2 regions of the Mycobacterium sp. DL440 genome follow, and region 1 is predicted to be linked to the other one. Evidence: predicted binding sites of a transcription regulator. Region 1 holds the regulator's gene; the other holds the start of a gene.
What was found. Region 1 encodes HspR, which represses chaperone genes until heat shock. Its sites were predicted from a motif close to ANNTGAGTNNNNNNNACTCANNT; they were not measured.
Positions count from the first base shown of each region.

Region 2: a site for HspR is predicted at 4,185-4,207, ahead of lon (endopeptidase La). Genes of this name have one in related genera too.

Region 1 is NZ_CP050191.1:6,010,281-6,018,261, reverse strand. Features, by position in the region: partial or broken gene HBE63_RS29265 (ABC transporter permease) at 1-916, shown strand, start outside; gene HBE63_RS29260 (FAD-binding oxidoreductase) at 903-2,069, shown strand; gene HBE63_RS29255 (aldose 1-epimerase) at 2,088-2,990, shown strand; gene HBE63_RS29250 (heat shock protein transcriptional repressor HspR) at 3,059-3,448, opposite strand; gene dnaJ (molecular chaperone DnaJ) at 3,445-4,611, opposite strand; gene grpE (nucleotide exchange factor GrpE) at 4,649-5,290, opposite strand; gene dnaK (molecular chaperone DnaK) at 5,287-7,143, opposite strand; gene HBE63_RS29230 (L-serine ammonia-lyase) at 7,325-7,981, opposite strand, start outside.
Region 2 is NZ_CP050191.1:2,650,199-2,658,179, forward strand. Features, by position in the region: gene cycA (D-serine/D-alanine/glycine transporter) at 1-1,235, opposite strand, end outside; partial or broken gene HBE63_RS12845 (glycerol acyltransferase) at 1,298-1,639, opposite strand; gene lon (endopeptidase La) at 1,845-4,172, opposite strand; gene HBE63_RS12855 (NADP-dependent oxidoreductase) at 4,416-5,342, shown strand; gene HBE63_RS12860 (hypothetical protein) at 5,375-5,575, shown strand; gene HBE63_RS12865 (molybdopterin-dependent oxidoreductase) at 5,562-7,109, opposite strand; gene HBE63_RS12870 (esterase family protein) at 7,187-7,981, opposite strand, start outside.

The DNA of each region.
Region 1 (7,981 bases):
CCATCGCCTTCGCCCTGCCGGCATCACGGTCCAAGCCCCATAACGTCCCGATCGGTGCGGCCGGACCCCAGGCCGCCACCAGCCAGATCGCCGAGCGCCTCGAACAGCAGGCCCCCGGCGCGTTCAAGCTCACCTACTACCCCGGTGAGGCCGCCCTGCGTGAGGCAATACTCAACCGAAACCTCTACGGCGGCATCGCCTTCGGCCCTGAAAGCCCGACCCTGCGACCGCCACCGGAGGCAGCCCGGCCGTCGCCCAACTGCTCACCCAGATCGGTAGCGGCATCGCTGCACACTCAGGAGTCGCCCTGCACACCGAGGACCTTGCCCCGCCCACCAACCAGGATCCGCGCGGGACCGGGCTGGCCGCCTCCGCCCTGCCGATCACACTGGCCGGCATATTGCCTGCCGTGGCCCTCACCCTGATGTTGCGCCGCGAGGTGTGGACCCGCCTGACCGCCACCATCGTGTTCGCCGCGGTCGCAGGCACCACCGTCGCGGCCCTACTCCAGTACGTATTCGGCTCGATCGACTCGAACTTGTGGGGCGTGGCCGCGGGGCTGACCTTGGGGATCGCCGCCGCCGGATTGCTAATGCTCGGCCTGGGATCGCTGTTCGGCAAGGTCGGACTGGGCGTGGGCGCGGCGTTGGCCCTACTGCTCGGCAACCCGCTGTCCGGGCTGACCTCTGCACCGGAAATGCTGCCGTCCGACTGGGGCCAGCTCGGCCAGCTGCTGCCGCAGGGCGCCACTGCCACCCTGCTGCGGTCCACCGCCTACTTCGACGGAGCCGGCGCCGACACCGCGATCATCGTGCTCAGTTGCTGGGCGATCGTCGGGCTGATGTTGCTGATCAGCGCCGCTTTGCGGCGGCCGGGCCGTACCGCGCCTATGATGCAGCTCCGTGGGACTCGATGACCGTGACGCGCTGCAGACACTGCAGAACGCCGTCGACCCCGAGCAGGGTGCAGCGCCCCTGATCCGCGATTTCTACACCCGGTGGTTCGCCACCGACCTCTCCGCCCGCGATCTGTTCCCCCCCGATATGGACACCCAGCGTGATGTCTTCGGACGCGCCCTGACCTGGCTGTTCGGAGAGTTGATCGCCCAGCGCGCCGAGGAGCCGGTGGCGTTCCTGGCCCAGCTCGGCAGAGACCACCGCAAATATGGGGTGACGCAGAGCCATTACGACTCCATGCACGATGCGCTGTACAACGCGCTGCATGACCACCTCGTGTCCGACTGGCATGACGCCCTGGCCGAAGCTACCCGCGATGCCGTGGCCCTGATCATCGGCGTGATGCGCGGCGCGGCCGACGCCGAGGAATCCCCGGCCTACTGTGACGGCACCGTCATCGAACACCACCGGGTCACCCGCGACGTCTCGGTGATCCGGCTGCAGCTCGACCAGGCGCTGTTCTACCACCCCGGCCAGTACGTCACCGTCCAGGTGCCCCAATGGCCGCGGCGGTGGCGCTACCTGAGCCCGGCCATTCCCTCCGACCGCTCCGGAGCCATCGAGTTCCACATCCGGTCTGTCCCGGGCGGCATGGTGAGCACCGCCGTCGTCGCCGAGACCAAGATCGGGGACCGCTGGCGGCTGTCCAGCCCGCACGGCGGGTTGCATGTCGATCGCGACGGCGAAGATGTGCTGATGGTGGCCGGCAGCACGGGCCTGGCCCCCCTGCGCAACATCATCATGGACATGACGTTGCACGGCGAGAACCCCCGCGTGCACCTGTTCTTCGGTGGCCGCTATCCGTGCGACCTGTACGACCTGAAAACGCTGTGGCACATCGCCTCGACAAATCCGTGGCTGTCAGTGACCCCGGTATCCGAGTACAGCACCGATCCCCCCTGGGCCGGTCAGTATCCCGATGTCCGCCCGCCGCGAGGGCTACACGTGCGCCAGACCGGCACGCTGGCGGAGGTGGTGACGAAATTCGGCAATTGGGGCGATCGGCAGATCCTGGTCTGCGGTGGACCGGACATGGTCACTGCCACCAAGGCCGCCCTGGTCGAGCGAGGCGCGCCGGCCGACCGCATCCAGCACGACCCGCTGACGCGCTGAGGGTGCCAGACTGGCGCCATGGCCGAGGTTCAACCAGTCACCTTGTCTGACCCGTCGTCGTCGCTGACGGCCACCTACGTTCCGGGCGCGGGGATGGTCTGTACGTCGTTGGCCGACGGCGGCGTCGAATACCTCGGCCAGCGGCGCGGGTTGCAGGCCTACCTCACCGACGGCAAGACGATGGGCATCCCGATCCTCTATCCGTGGGCAAATCGCCTGGGCGCCAACGAATACCGGGTCGCGGACACGGTGGTGGACGTGACCCCCGGGGCGAACGGGGTACGGGGCGACGCGCACGGGGCGCCAATCCACGGTGTGCTCGCCGCCAACCCGGACTGGCAGTTGAGCGCGCAGTCCGAGAACACGCTCGTGGCATCGCTGGACTGGGATACCGACCCACGGCTGCTGGCGACGTTCCCCTTCCCCCACCGCCTCACGATGGCGGTGACGCTCGCCGACCGGACCCTCACCGTGGCCACCACCGTGACGCCAACTGCTCGACAACACGTCCCGCTGTGCTACGGCTATCACCCCTACGTGACGATTCCCGGTGTGCCGCGCGAGGATTGGCAGTTGCAGACCCCCGCGATGCGGCATCTGCTCGTGGATGACCGAGGCCTTCCCACCCAAGCATCCGAGGAGTGGCCGGCAGGAGCGAAGCGCCTGGGCAGCACCGAGCTCGACGACGGATTCGACGATGTCGGCGAAGGCGCGGTGTTCACGCTGACCGGCGGGGCGCAGCGGGTGGAGGTCAGTTTCGGCCAGGGCTACAGCGCTGCGCAACTCTTCGCTCCGCTCAGCGACAGCGTGGTGGGCATCGAGCCGATGGCCGCCCCGACCGACGCGCTACGCCGCGGGAATTACAAAATGGCCGCCCCCGGAAGTCCGGAGACGGCCACCTTTTCGATCAATATCGGCTAACGCGCGCCGCACCTACGGCAGATGTCGCCGCCGGGCGGCTCTACGGCAGATGTCGCCGCCGGGCGGCCCTACGGCAGATGTCGCCGCCGGGCGGCTCCGGGCTGCCACAGGACCACCGCTTTGGACGCCACCGACACCTCATGACGCTGGTTGGCACTGAGTTGCTCGACCTGTTGGTTCAACTCGGATAGCCGAGTGCGCAGTGCATCAACCTGATTGGTGAGTTCGATGATGCGCTTGATCCCGGCCAGGTTGACGCCCTCGTCCTGTGACAACCGCTGCACCTCACGGAGCAGGTCGACGTCACGCTCGGAGTAGCGGCGCCCGCCGCCGGAACTGCGCTGCGGGCTGACCAGGCCGAGCCGGTCGTATGTGCGCAGGGTCTGCGCGTGCATACCGGCCAGCTCGGCGGCCACCGAGATCAAGAACGTGCGGGCTTCGTCTTTGCGCTGGCTCATATGTTGCCTGCCCATCCGGCCCGCGGATCGAATCCGCTGGCCCGTTCGGCTTTCGCATACGCCTCCAGCGCTTCTGCCGCTTCACCTTCCAGGTTCGGCGGCACTGCAACCTTCACCGTGACCAGCAGGTCACCGTGGCCGCCGGAGCGTTTCGGTACCCCGCGTCCGCGCACCCGCAGGATCCGGCCGTCGGAGGTGCCCTTGGGCACGCGCACACCGACCTTGCCGTCCAGGGTGGGAACGGAAAGCGTTGTCCCGAGCGCCAATTCGTGGAAGCTGACCGGAACGCTGACCGTCAGGTCGTCGCCGTCACGCCCGAACACCTTGTCCGGACGCACATGCACGGTGACATAGAGGTCGCCCGAGGGCGCACCCCGTAGCCCGGCCTCACCCTGGCCGGCCAGCCGGATGCGCTGACCGTCCTGGACGCCCGGTGGGATCCGCACGTTGATCGTGCGGGTTCGGGTGGTGACGCCGGTGCCCTGACATTCGGCGCAGGGGTGCTCGATGATCGAGCCGCTGCCCCGGCATTCGGTGCAGGGCTCGGAGAATCCGAACGCCCCCTGGTTGCGGTTGACCACACCGGAGCCGTTGCAGTTCGGGCACACCTTCGGGCTGGTGCCCGGCCGCGCACCGCTGCCATGGCAGTTGGTGCACGGTGCCGGGCTGGTCAGCCGCAGCGGCATGGCCACGCCCTTGGTGGCTTCCAGGAAGGACAGCTCGGTTTCGGTTTCCAGGTCGTTGCCCCGGCGGGGCCGGCTCGGGCGTGGTTGCGCACCGCGCCCGAACAGCCCGCCGAAAAGGTCACCGATGTTGGCGCCGCCGCTCTGGCCGGCCGCGTCGAACAGGTCCCCCAGGTTGAATTCGGCTCCGTCGGAACCGAATCCGCCACTGAAGTTCCCGCCCTGGTCGAACCGACGTCCACCCCCGGCGAACAACCGACGGGTCTCGTCATACTCCTTGCGCTTCGCGGGGTCCGAGAGAACACTGTTCGCCTCGGAAACCGCCTTGAACCGCTCGGCCGCTCCCGCATCGGGATTGCGGTCGGGATGCAGTTCGGAGGCCAGTTTCCGGTAGGCCTTCTTGATCTCGTCGGCGCTGGCGTCAGAGGAGACGCCGAGTTCTTTATAGAAGTCCTTCTCGACCCACTCGCGTTGGGCCATGCGCCACCTCCTTACCTCTTCTCTCTAGTTGGTTGGACTAATTGTCTGATTCTGCGGCCTGATCGCCGGCGGTGTCAGCGTTATCCGCTGCCCCCGACGGGGAATCAGTGCCGGCTTCCGCCTCGGGCACGGTATCGACCACGCCGACGAGGGCGTGCCTGACCACCTGGTCGCCGATCCGGTATCCCCGGCGCATCACGGTCCCGACGACGGGGTGGGTGCCCTCGCCCTCGTGCTGTACGGCTTCGTGCAGCGAGGGGTCGAACTCGTCTCCCTCGGCGCCGAACCCGGAAAGGCCCTGTCCTTCAAGGGCACCGACGAGTTTGTCGGCAACCGACTTGAGCGGCCCGGATTCCAGGTCACCGTGGCTGCGGGCCCGGTCCAGGTCGTCGAGCACTCCCAGCAACTGGGTGATCACGGTGGCCTTGGCCCGGTCGGCGGTGACCTGCTGATCACGCAGGGCCCGCTTGCGGTAGTTGTCGTATTCGGCCTTCACGCGTTGCAGCGTGGCCTTGAGCTCGGCAACCTCGTCGCTGTCGCTCGCCGGCGCACCGGCATCGGAGGCGGCGGGCGCCGGCCCACCAGGGGCCGGCGCCTGCTCACGAACCTCACCGGTGTCGGGATCGATGCGCCGTTTGTCGGTGATGGTCACCGGCTCGTGCGAATCGTTCTCGGTCACTTGGTCTCCTGATCATCGTCGACAACCTCGGCGTCCACCACGTTGTCGTCCGCGGCGGCGGCACCCGAATCGGGTCCACCGGCAGCCTGCTCAGCCTGGGTGGCCTCGTAGATCGCCTGGCCCAGACCCTGCGACTCGACACCGAGCTTCTCCATGGCGTCCTTGATCGCGGAGATGTCGGAGCCTTCCAGCGCCGTCTTGGCCTCGGCGATCGCGCCGTCGACCTTGGTCAAGGTGTCCTCGGGAACCTTCGACCCGCCCTCGGCCTCACGCTGTTCCTTGACGAACTTCTCCGTCTGGTAGACCAGCGACTCGGCCTGGTTGCGGACGTCAGCCTCTTCGCGACGCTTCTTGTCCTCGTCGGCGTGCGCCTCGGCGTCCTTGATCATCCGGTCGATCTCTTCCTTGGACAGGCCGGAGCCTTCCTGGATCTTGATCGTGTTTTCCTTGCCGGTGCCCTTGTCCTTGGCGGTGACGTGCACGATGCCGTTCGCGTCGATGTCGAAGGTGACCTCGATCTGCGGCACGCCGCGGGGGGCCGGCGGGATACCGGTCAGCTCGAAGGAGCCGAGCAGCTTGTTGTGCGAAGCGATTTCGCGCTCACCCTGGAAGACCTGGATCTGCACCGACGGCTGGTTGTCGTCAGCGGTGGTGAAGGTCTCCGACCGCTTGGTGGGGATGGTGGTGTTGCGCTCGATGAGCTTGGTCATCACGCCACCCTTGGTTTCGATACCGAGGGACAGCGGGGTGACGTCAAGCAGCAGAACGTCTTTCACCTCGCCCTTGAGCACACCGGCCTGCAGCGCAGCACCCACCGCGACAACCTCGTCGGGGTTGACGCCCTTGTTGGGCTCCTTGCCGCCGGTCATTTCCTTGACCAGGTCGGTCACGGCGGGCATGCGGGTGGAGCCACCCACCAGCACCACGTGGTCGATCTCGCCGACCGAGATGCCGGCGTCCTTGATCACCGACTGGAACGGCTGACGGGTGCGGTCCAGTAGATCCTGAGTGATCTTCTGGAACTCGGCGCGGGTCAGCTGCTCGTCGAGGAACAGCGGGTTCTTGTCGGCGTCGACGGTGATGTAGGGCAGGTTGATCGAGGTGCTCTGCGAGGAGCTGAGTTCGATCTTGGCCTTCTCGGCAGCCTCACGCAGCCGCTGCATGGCCATCTTGTCCTTGGTCAGGTCGATGCCGCTGGTGGCCTTGAACTTGTCGACCAGCCACTCGACGATCCGGTCGTCCCAGTCGTCGCCACCGAGGTGGTTGTCACCGGAGGTGGCACGCACCTCGACGACACCGTCGCCGATCTCCAGCAGCGAGACGTCGAACGTGCCGCCACCGAGGTCGAAGACCAGGATGGTCTGTTCCTTGCTGCCCTTGTCCAGGCCGTAGGCCAGGGCGGCCGCGGTCGGCTCGTTGACGATGCGCAGCACGTTCATGCCGGCGATCTGCCCGGCTTCCTTGGTTGCCTGACGCTGAGCGTCGTTGAAGTACGCCGGCACGGTGATGACCGCGTCGGTGATGTCCTCACCGAGGTAGGCCTCGGCATCACGCTTCAGCTTCATCAGCACACGTGCGCTGATCTCCTGCGCCGTGTAGTTCTTGCCGTCGATCTCGACGGCCCAATCGGTGCCCATATGGCGCTTGACCGAACGGATGGTCCGGTCGACGTTGGTCACTGCCTGGTTCTTGGCGGGCTGACCGACCAGCACCTCGCCGTTGCGCGCGAATGCGACGACGGACGGGGTGGTCCGGGAGCCCTCTGAGTTTGCGACGACGACGGGGTCGCCGCCTTCCAGGACCGCCACGCATGAGTTGGTGGTCCCGAGGTCGATACCGACCGCACGAGCCATGGTGTTGCCTCCTGATAGAGATAGGGGTCTGAGCGGACTGCGCTCAAGCTTGCTCCGGGAGGGCATAGATTGTCAACCCAGACTTGAGTCACTCGCGCTCAACTTGCTGTCGGTGTGGTCAACGGGGGTTTTGGCGGATTTGTTCCCGGGATTCCGAGAAATTTCCCGGTAGCCATCGCCGTCAGCATTCGACGACGTTGACGGAAACATTGACCGCCAGGCCACCCATGGATGTCTCCTTGTACTTGGCGCTCATGTCCATTCCGGTGGCACGCATCGTCTCGATCACCTGATCCAGGCTCACCCGGTGGGTGCCATCGCCCCGCAGTGCCATGCGGGCCGCGTTGATCGCCTTACCCGCCGAGATGGCGTTGCGTTCGATACATGGGATCTGCACCAGGCCGCCGATCGGATCGCAGGTCAGACCGAGGCTGTGTTCCATGGCGATCTCGGCAGCGTTCTCGACCTGTTGCGGTGTGCCGCCCAGGATTTCGGCGAGGCCTCCGGCAGCCATCGACGCTGCGGATCCGACCTCACCCTGACACCCGACTTCGGCGCCCGAAATCGAGGCCCGCTCCTTGTACAGCGAACCGATGGCACCGGCGGTGAGCAGGAAGCGGACGGTCGTGTCGTCCGGATCCGCAATTCCGGCCGAGGTGTAACGCAACGCATAGTGCAGGACCGCCGGGACGATCCCGGCCGCACCGTTGGTGGGCGCGGTCACGATCCGGCCGCCCGATGCGTTCTCCTCATTGACCGCGAGCGCGACCAGGTTCACCCAGTCCTCGGCGAAGGACGGATCACGCTGTGGGTCTTCGGCATTGAGCCGGACGTACCA
Region 2 (7,981 bases), 3.0 Mb from region 1:
CACATCACGACACCGCCGGGCATCTTGAACTTCGACGCCTCGTGCAGTTCCGGCCGGCGTTTGCGGTACACGAGGTAGCTGACCAGGATGATCGTCCAGACGAAGATGAAGCACAGCGACGAGATGGTGGTGACCAAGGTGAACGCCGCGACGATCGAGTCGCCGGCAGCAACCATGACCACGCCGGTCAGCAGGAACACCCCCGACAGGAACAACGCGTTGGCGGGCACGCGCCGGGAGGTGAGCCGGCCGAACAGGGTGGGTGCGTCACCTTCGGTGGCCAGGCCGTAGACCATCCGGGAGGTCGAATAGATGCCGGAGTTGGCTGACGACGTCGCCGAGGTGAGCACCACGAAGTTGACCACCGACGCGGCGATTCCCAGGCCCGCGAGGCTGAACATGGCCACGAACGGGCTGAGGCTGGGGTCGATCTCGCGCCACGGTGTGACCGCGATGATGATGGTCAGAGCGGCGACATAGAAGAGCATGACGCGCACGGGGATCGAGTTGATCGCCTTGGGCAGGTTGCGTTCCGGGTCCTTGGCCTCGGCGGCGGTGGTGCCCACCAACTCGATTCCAACGAATGCGAAAGTCGCGATCTGGAACCCGGCCACGAATCCCATTGGGCCGGTGGGGAAGAAGCCGCCGTCGTTCCACAGGTTGGCGAAGGATGCTTCGGCGCCCGTGGGTGCCTTGAAGTGGGTGAAGATCATCACGAGGCCGATGACGATCAACGTCACGATCGCGACGATCTTGATCAAGGCGAACCAGAACTCGGTCTCACCGAAGGCCCGCACGGTCGGCAGGTTCAGTCCGATGAGCACCACGACCGTGGCCAGTGCCGGTATCCACAGCGGCAGGTCCGGCCACCAGAAGGACACGTACCCAGCGATCACCACGACGTCGGCGACACCGGTGACGATCCAGCAGAACCAGTATGTCCAGCCGGTGAAGAACCCCGCCCACGGGCCGAGCAGGTCTGCGGCGAAATCCGCGAACGACTTGTAATGCAGGTTGGACAGCAGCAATTCGCCCATGGCCCGCATGACGAAGAACAGCATGAAGCCGATGATCATGTAGACGAAGAGCACCGACGGGCCGGCCAGCGAAATGGTCTTGCCGGAACCCATGAACAGGCCCGTTCCGATCGCTCCGCCGATCGCGATCAGCTGGATGTGCCGGTTCGACAGCTGACGGGAAAGGTGCCGTTCGTCCGTGGATGTATCTGACGTCACACCGTGAAGGATTGCAGGCGGGGAGATGACGGCTGCAGCCAGCCCGGCAATTTCCTCGGCTGCTAACCCAATATCGGGAACCGGCGATGTGAGGCGAGCCGGTTCAGGGCCGTCTGCATGACTTCTCGGATATGCGAGTCGACGACGCCGACATCGGGATCGGCGCCGAACCGTGCGGTGATGTCGATCGGAGGCAGGACCTCGGTGACGACTTTGGTCGGCAGGGGCAGGTTGGGCGGCACGATCGGGACCCCGGCGGCGAGCGCGGTGCGGACGTATCCGGTTCGCCCGTTGAAGTCGATGGTGTTCGCCTCGGCGGTGGGGCGGTAGGCGTCGTAATCCCCGCCGGGAAACACCAGTACGACCGCGCCGGAATGCAGGGCCGCCGCGGCGTTCTCACCACTTCGCGATCGGACCCGCCAACGACTTCACCTGCTGTGTGACGACAGCGTCCCATTGGTCGAGCTCGGTTTCGTCCATGGGCGCTCCCGTCGTTGGGTCGGACAAGGGGTACCCAGGCTGCTGTCCGTCGTATCGCCCTCACACCAAGACGTCCGCCGTGATGACTTCGGGCGTCACCACGGCGGACGTCTGTCGGCGCAGCGGTTGTTACGCGGCGGCCGTCGCCGCCTCTCGGGCCGGCTCCAGCGCCGCCACGAGGATGTCGGCCACGTCGGTCATGGGCCGAACGTCGAGCACCGCCAGCACTTCAGTGGGCACGTCGTCCAGATCGGGTTCGTTGCGCGCCGGGATGAACACCGTCCTCAGGCCCGCACGTTGCGCCGCCAGCAGCTTCTGCTTGACGCCGCCGATCGGCAGTACCCGGCCGTTCAGCGTGACCTCACCGGTCATACCGACATCGCCGCGCACCTGTCGACCGGTGGCCATGGACACCAGTGCGGTCACCATGGTGACGCCGGCCGAAGGACCGTCCTTCGGAACCGCACCCGCGGGGACGTGCACGTGGATCTGGCGGTCCAGTGCCAACGGGTCGACGCCCAACTGCTCGGCGTGGGCCCGCACGTAGGACAGCGCGATCTGCGCCGATTCCTTCATGACGTCGCCCAGCTGACCCGTCAGCTTCAGGCTCGGTTCGCCGTCGTTCCCGTTGGCCTCGATGTAGAGCACATCGCCGCCCAGGCCCGTGACGGCCAGGCCGGTCGCCACACCCGGCACCGCGGTGCGCTCGTCGGACTCGGGGGTGAACCGTGGACGACCCAGGTACTCGACGAGATCGGGCTCGTCGATCGTGATCGGTGCACCGGCACCGGCCAGCTTCGTCGTGACCTTGCGCAGCGCCTTGGCCAGCAACCGCTCGAACTGCCGAACGCCTGGCTCGCGGGTGTAGTCCGCAGCGATCTTGCGCAACGCCGCGTCCGTCACCGCCACCTCGGAATCGGTCAGCGCCGCACGCTCGGCCTGCCGGGGCAGCAGGAAGTCCCGGGCGATGGCGACCTTGTCGTCCTCGGTGTAACCGTCGATCTGCACCAGTTCCATCCGGTCCAGCAGAGCGGACGGGATGTTCTCGATGACGTTGGCCGTCGCCAGGAACACCACGTCGGACAGGTCCAGGTCGAGATCCAGGTAATGGTCGCGGAACGTGTGGTTCTGCGCGGGATCCAGCACCTCCAGCAGTGCGGCCGCCGGATCGCCCCGGTAGTCCGAGCCCACCTTGTCGATCTCGTCCAGCAGCACAACGGGATTCATCGAACCTGCTTCGCCGATGGCCCGCACGACGCGACCCGGCAGTGCGCCGACGTAGGTACGCCGGTGGCCACGGATCTCGGCCTCGTCACGCACACCGCCCAGGGCGACGCGCACGAACTTGCGACCCAATGCGCGGGCCACGGACTCGCCCAGCGAGGTCTTGCCGACCCCGGGCGGACCGGCCAACACCATCACGGCACCCGAACCGCGACCGCCCACGACGGCCATGCCGCGCTGGGCGCGGCGGGCCCGGACGGCCAGGTATTCGACGATGCGGTCCTTGACGTCGTCCAGTCCGTGGTGGTCGGCGTCCAGAATTTCGCGAGCGCCCTTGAGGTCGGTCGAGTCCTCGGTCCGCACGTTCCACGGCAGGTCGAGCACGGTGTCCAGCCAGGTCCGGATCCAGCCGGCTTCGGGGCTCTGGTCGCTGGAGCGTTCCAGCTTGCCGACCTCACGCAGGGCGGCTTCGCGGACCTTGTCCGGCAAGTCGGCGGCCTCGACCCGCGCCCGGTAATCATCGGACCCCTCCGGTTCGCCCTCGCCGAGTTCCTTGCGGATGGCGGCCAGTTGCTGGCGCAGCAGGAATTCCTTCTGCTGCTTGTCCATCCCGGCTCGGACGTCATCGGCGATCTTGTCGTTGACCTCGACCTCGGCCAGGTGCTCGCCGGTCCACTGGATGAGGTTGCTCAGGCGCGTCGCTGTGTCCTCGGTCTCCAGGAGCTGACGCCTCTGCACGTCGGTCAGGTACGAGGCGTAGCCGGCTGTGTCGGCCAGGGCGGACGGGTCGGTGATCTTGTTGACCACGTCGACGATCTGCCAGGCTTCGCGCCGCTGCAGCATGGCCAGCAGCAGCTTTTTGTATTCGGCTGCCAGGGCCTTGGTTTCCTCGGTCGTGGAATCTGCGGTGTCGGCGGCTTCTTCCACCTCGACCCACAGGGCCGCGCCCGGTCCGGTGGTTCCGGAACCGATGTGCGCGCGGCGTTCACCCCGGACGACGGCGGCTTCCGCGCCGCCGGGCATGCGCCCGACTTGCACGATCGATGCGATCACCCCGTGGGTGGGATAGCGATCGTCCAGGCGAGGCGCGATCAGCAGCTTGCCGGATTCGCTGGCCTGAGCGGCATCGACCGCCGTGCGGGCGGCATCGTCGAGTTCGACGGGCACCACCATTCCGGGCAGCACGATCGGCTCGCTCAAGAACAGGACGGGCACTGCGATTGGTTCAGGCATCAAAACCTCCAAAGTTCAGTCTGATGCGCTCAACCTTGCTGGGGTCAGGTTTGTTCCCGGTGCATCCGGTGTTGGAGTTCGCCGTAAGTGAACGACAGTTAGGCGGCGCGTTTGTTGATCACGATGTGGATTTCGCGGGTGAGTATCCGCAGGCCGCCGGATAGCGGCGGCGCCAAGTCTCGCTGCTGGAATGTTTTCGGGGCCGGCGCGGTCGTAGGAGGTGCGGATGAAGGAGAAACGATCATGAGCAAGGCAGTGCAATTCGATGAATACGGCGAGATCGACGTCCTGCAGGTCCGTGACGTGCCGCGGCCGGTTCCGGCCGCAGGCGAGGTACTCGTGGAAGTGCGTGCCGCGGGCATCAACCCCGGCGAGGCGATGATCCGTCGTGGCGCGCTGCACGACCGGTTCCCCGCCACCTTTCCCTCAGGGCAGGGCAGCGACCTCGCGGGCGTGGTGGCTGAGCTCGGACCGGGAGTGAGTGGGTTCGACGTCGGTGACGAGGTGCTCGGATTCACCGACGAGCGCGCCAGCCATGCCGAATACGTGACCGCGCCCGCTGCCCAGCTGGCCCTCAAACCGCCCGCCTTGCCGTGGGAGGTCGCCGGATCGCTGTATGTGGTGGGTGCCACCGCCTACGCGGCGGTGCGCGCCGTGCGGCTACAACCCGGGGACACCGTGGCGATCGCGGGGGCTGCCGGTGGTGTCGGCGCCATCGCGGTGCAGCTTGCCAGGCGCGCCGGTGCCACCGTTCTCGGTGTCGCCGGATCCGCGAACGATGAGTGGCTGACAGCGCACGGCGCCATACCGGTCAATTACGGCGACGATCTGGCCGCCCGGCTCCGCGCAGCATCCCCGTCGGGTCGCGTCGACGCCTTCCTCGATTTCTTCGGCGGCGGCTACGTGAAGCTGGCCGTCGACGAGTTGGGCGTCGCTCCCGAACGCGTCGACACCATCATCGATTTCCCGGCCATCGAGGAATTCGGTGTGCAGGGTGCCGGCAATGCCGAGGGGGCGGACATCGCGATCATCACAGAGTTGGCGGAGCTCGCGGCCAACGGGGAACTTGACGTGCCAATTGCCGGAGTGTTCGCCCTCGACGATGTCCGGGCGGCGTACACCGCGCTGGAAAAGCGCCACACCAGAGGGAAATTGGTGCTGCGACCGTGACGGAAGACGTCTGCGCGACGTAGCATCCAACCATGAACAGGGGATACGTCGTGACGTTCGCGGTCGGTGGGATCGTGGCGCTGTTCGGCCTCATCTGGGCGCTGCAGGGATTCGGTGTGTTGCAGGGCAGTCCGATGAGCAACACCGTCACCTGGTCGGTCATCGGCCCGATCACCGCGGTGGTCGGCGTCGTGATCGCGGCATTCAGCTGGCGCAGACTCAGGCGACGGTGAAGTTCACCGAATGCCAACCGGTGGCGCCGTCGGGCACGGTAGGGGCCTCGTCTGACGTCTGTACCGCTCCGGTGTTGTCGGTGGCCCGCACCGCGATGGTGTGGTTGCCCGGGCCGGCCGCCTGCCAGGGCAAGCTCCACAGCCGCCACGTCTGGTCGGAATAAGCGGCGCCGAGCTGCGCGGGTTGCCATGGGCCGTCGTCGATTCGGACCTCGACGCCCCTTACGCCGCGATTCTGCGCCCAGGCCACACCACCGAACGTGGTCGGGCCCGCCGCCACCCGCTGACCTCGCTTCGGTACGTCGATGCGCGACTCGGTCTTGATCGGGCCCCGCGCGGCCCAGCCCTGTCTGGTCCAGTACGCCTCGGCCCGGTCGAAGCGGGTCAATTCCAGGTCGGTGACCCACTTGGTGGCCGACACGTAGCCGTAGAGTCCGGCCACCACCAACCTGGCCGGGTAGCCGTGCTCAACGGGAAGCGGCTGCCCGTTGAGGCCGATGGCCAGCATCGCGTCGCGGCCATCGTTGAGGGCGTCGACCGGGGTGCCCACGGTGAATCCGTCCACTGAGGTCGACAACAACATGTCCGCACCCGGGTCCACGGCCGCCGCGCGTAGCAGGTCGGTAAGTCGATACCCGGTCCACAACCCATTCGAGATCAGGTCGCCACCAACCGGATTCGATACACAGGTCAGCGTTACGACCTTCTCGACGGCTTCGAACTGGGCCAGATCGTCGAAACTGTAGGTGATCTCGCGGCCCACCATGCCGTGAATGCGCAGCCGCCAGGTGTCACGACTCAGCTGCGGAACGCTGAGCGCGGTGTCCACCCGGTAGAAGTCAGCGCCGTCGGTGATGAAACTCGGCAACGCAACGTTTTTCGGCTGGGCTTCGGACGGTATCGGGGGAGCCGGCACGCGCGGTCGAGGTATCACGGACGTGTCGCGTTCCGCCGCGACCGAACTGGTCACCCGGCCGACAACGACACCGAGAAGTCCGGTTGCCGCCCCGAAACCGAGCAGGCCGGCGGTGGTCAACCACATCCGCCTGGTGGTGTCGACCCGCTCGGCATCGTCATCCGGGGTGGTCCAGAGACGCTGTACGAACAGGCGCAGTACTGCCACCCCACATGCGGTGCCCACCACCGTGGGAACGACGTCGAGCGTTGTTGCGCCGGGCCGCGAGAGCACGGCCGCGCAAGCGATCAGTCCGGCGGCGACGAAGATCGCGCTGCCGGTCGGGCGGTGCCGGGTTTCATATGTCGCGGCGAGGGCGGCGGTGGTGGCGATCACCACCAGCACGACGACGGCGAGGAACAGCTTGTCCAGGCTGCCCAGGGCTTGAATCACCCATTCCTTGACCGGACCTGGTGTCAGGTCCACGATCGCCGATCCGACAGCGTTGCGCGGATCGGCCGGTGCCCCAAACGGAATGCTGAGGAGTTGAGCGATGCCGAGAGAGACCGCGGCGGCAGCAATCCCGCCGAGCATCCGTGCGTTCGGCGAAGAACTCGACGAGGACGAGGACTGAGCCATCGTCACCAACGTACCCCGCGCACAAGGCAGGGAGCCTGCCGTTGGGGTGACGACAGGCTCCCCGGGTGGGTGGATCTCTAGGTGGTGGCTTGTGCGCCGAGCACCCGCTGGATGTCGGGCTTCATCTGCTGCAACTGCTGTCCCCAGTAGCCCCAGGCGTGGGTGCCGTTCGCCGGGAAGTTGAACACCCCGTTGGTGCCGCCGGCGGCGATGTAGTTGTCGCGGAAGGTGACGTTGGTGCGCAGCGTCAGCCCTTCGAGGAACTGGGCCGCCATCAGGTTGCCGCCGTTGGTCCCGGTGTCGAGGTCCGACGGGGTACCGGTGCCGCAGTAGATCCAGATGCGGGTGTTGTTGGCGACCAACTGGTTGATGTTGACCATCGGGTCATTGCGCTTCCAGGCCGGGTCGGTCGACGGGCCCCACATGCTCTCGGCGTTGTATCCGCCGGCGTCGTTCATCGCCAGACCGATCAGCATCGGCCACCAGCCCTCGGACGGGTTCAGGAAGCCCGAAAGCGTTCCGGCATAGATGAACTGCTGCGGGTGATGGATCGCGTAGGTCAGCGCCGCGCTGCCCGCCATCGAGATTCCGACGACGGCGTTGCCGGTCTGCGACACGCCGCGGTTGGCCGCCAGCCAGGTCGGCAGTTCGCTCGTCAGGAAAGTCTCCCACTTGTAGGTGTAGTCCTGACCGTTGCCCTTCGACGGCTGGTACCAGTCGGTGTAGAAGCTGGACTGTCCGCCGACCGGCATGACCACCGACAGGCCGGAATCGTTGTACCACTCGAAAGCGGGGGTGTTGATATCCCAGCCGTTGAAGTCGTCCTGGGCGCGCAGGCCGTCAAGCAGGTAGACCGCGTGCGGTCCGCCGCC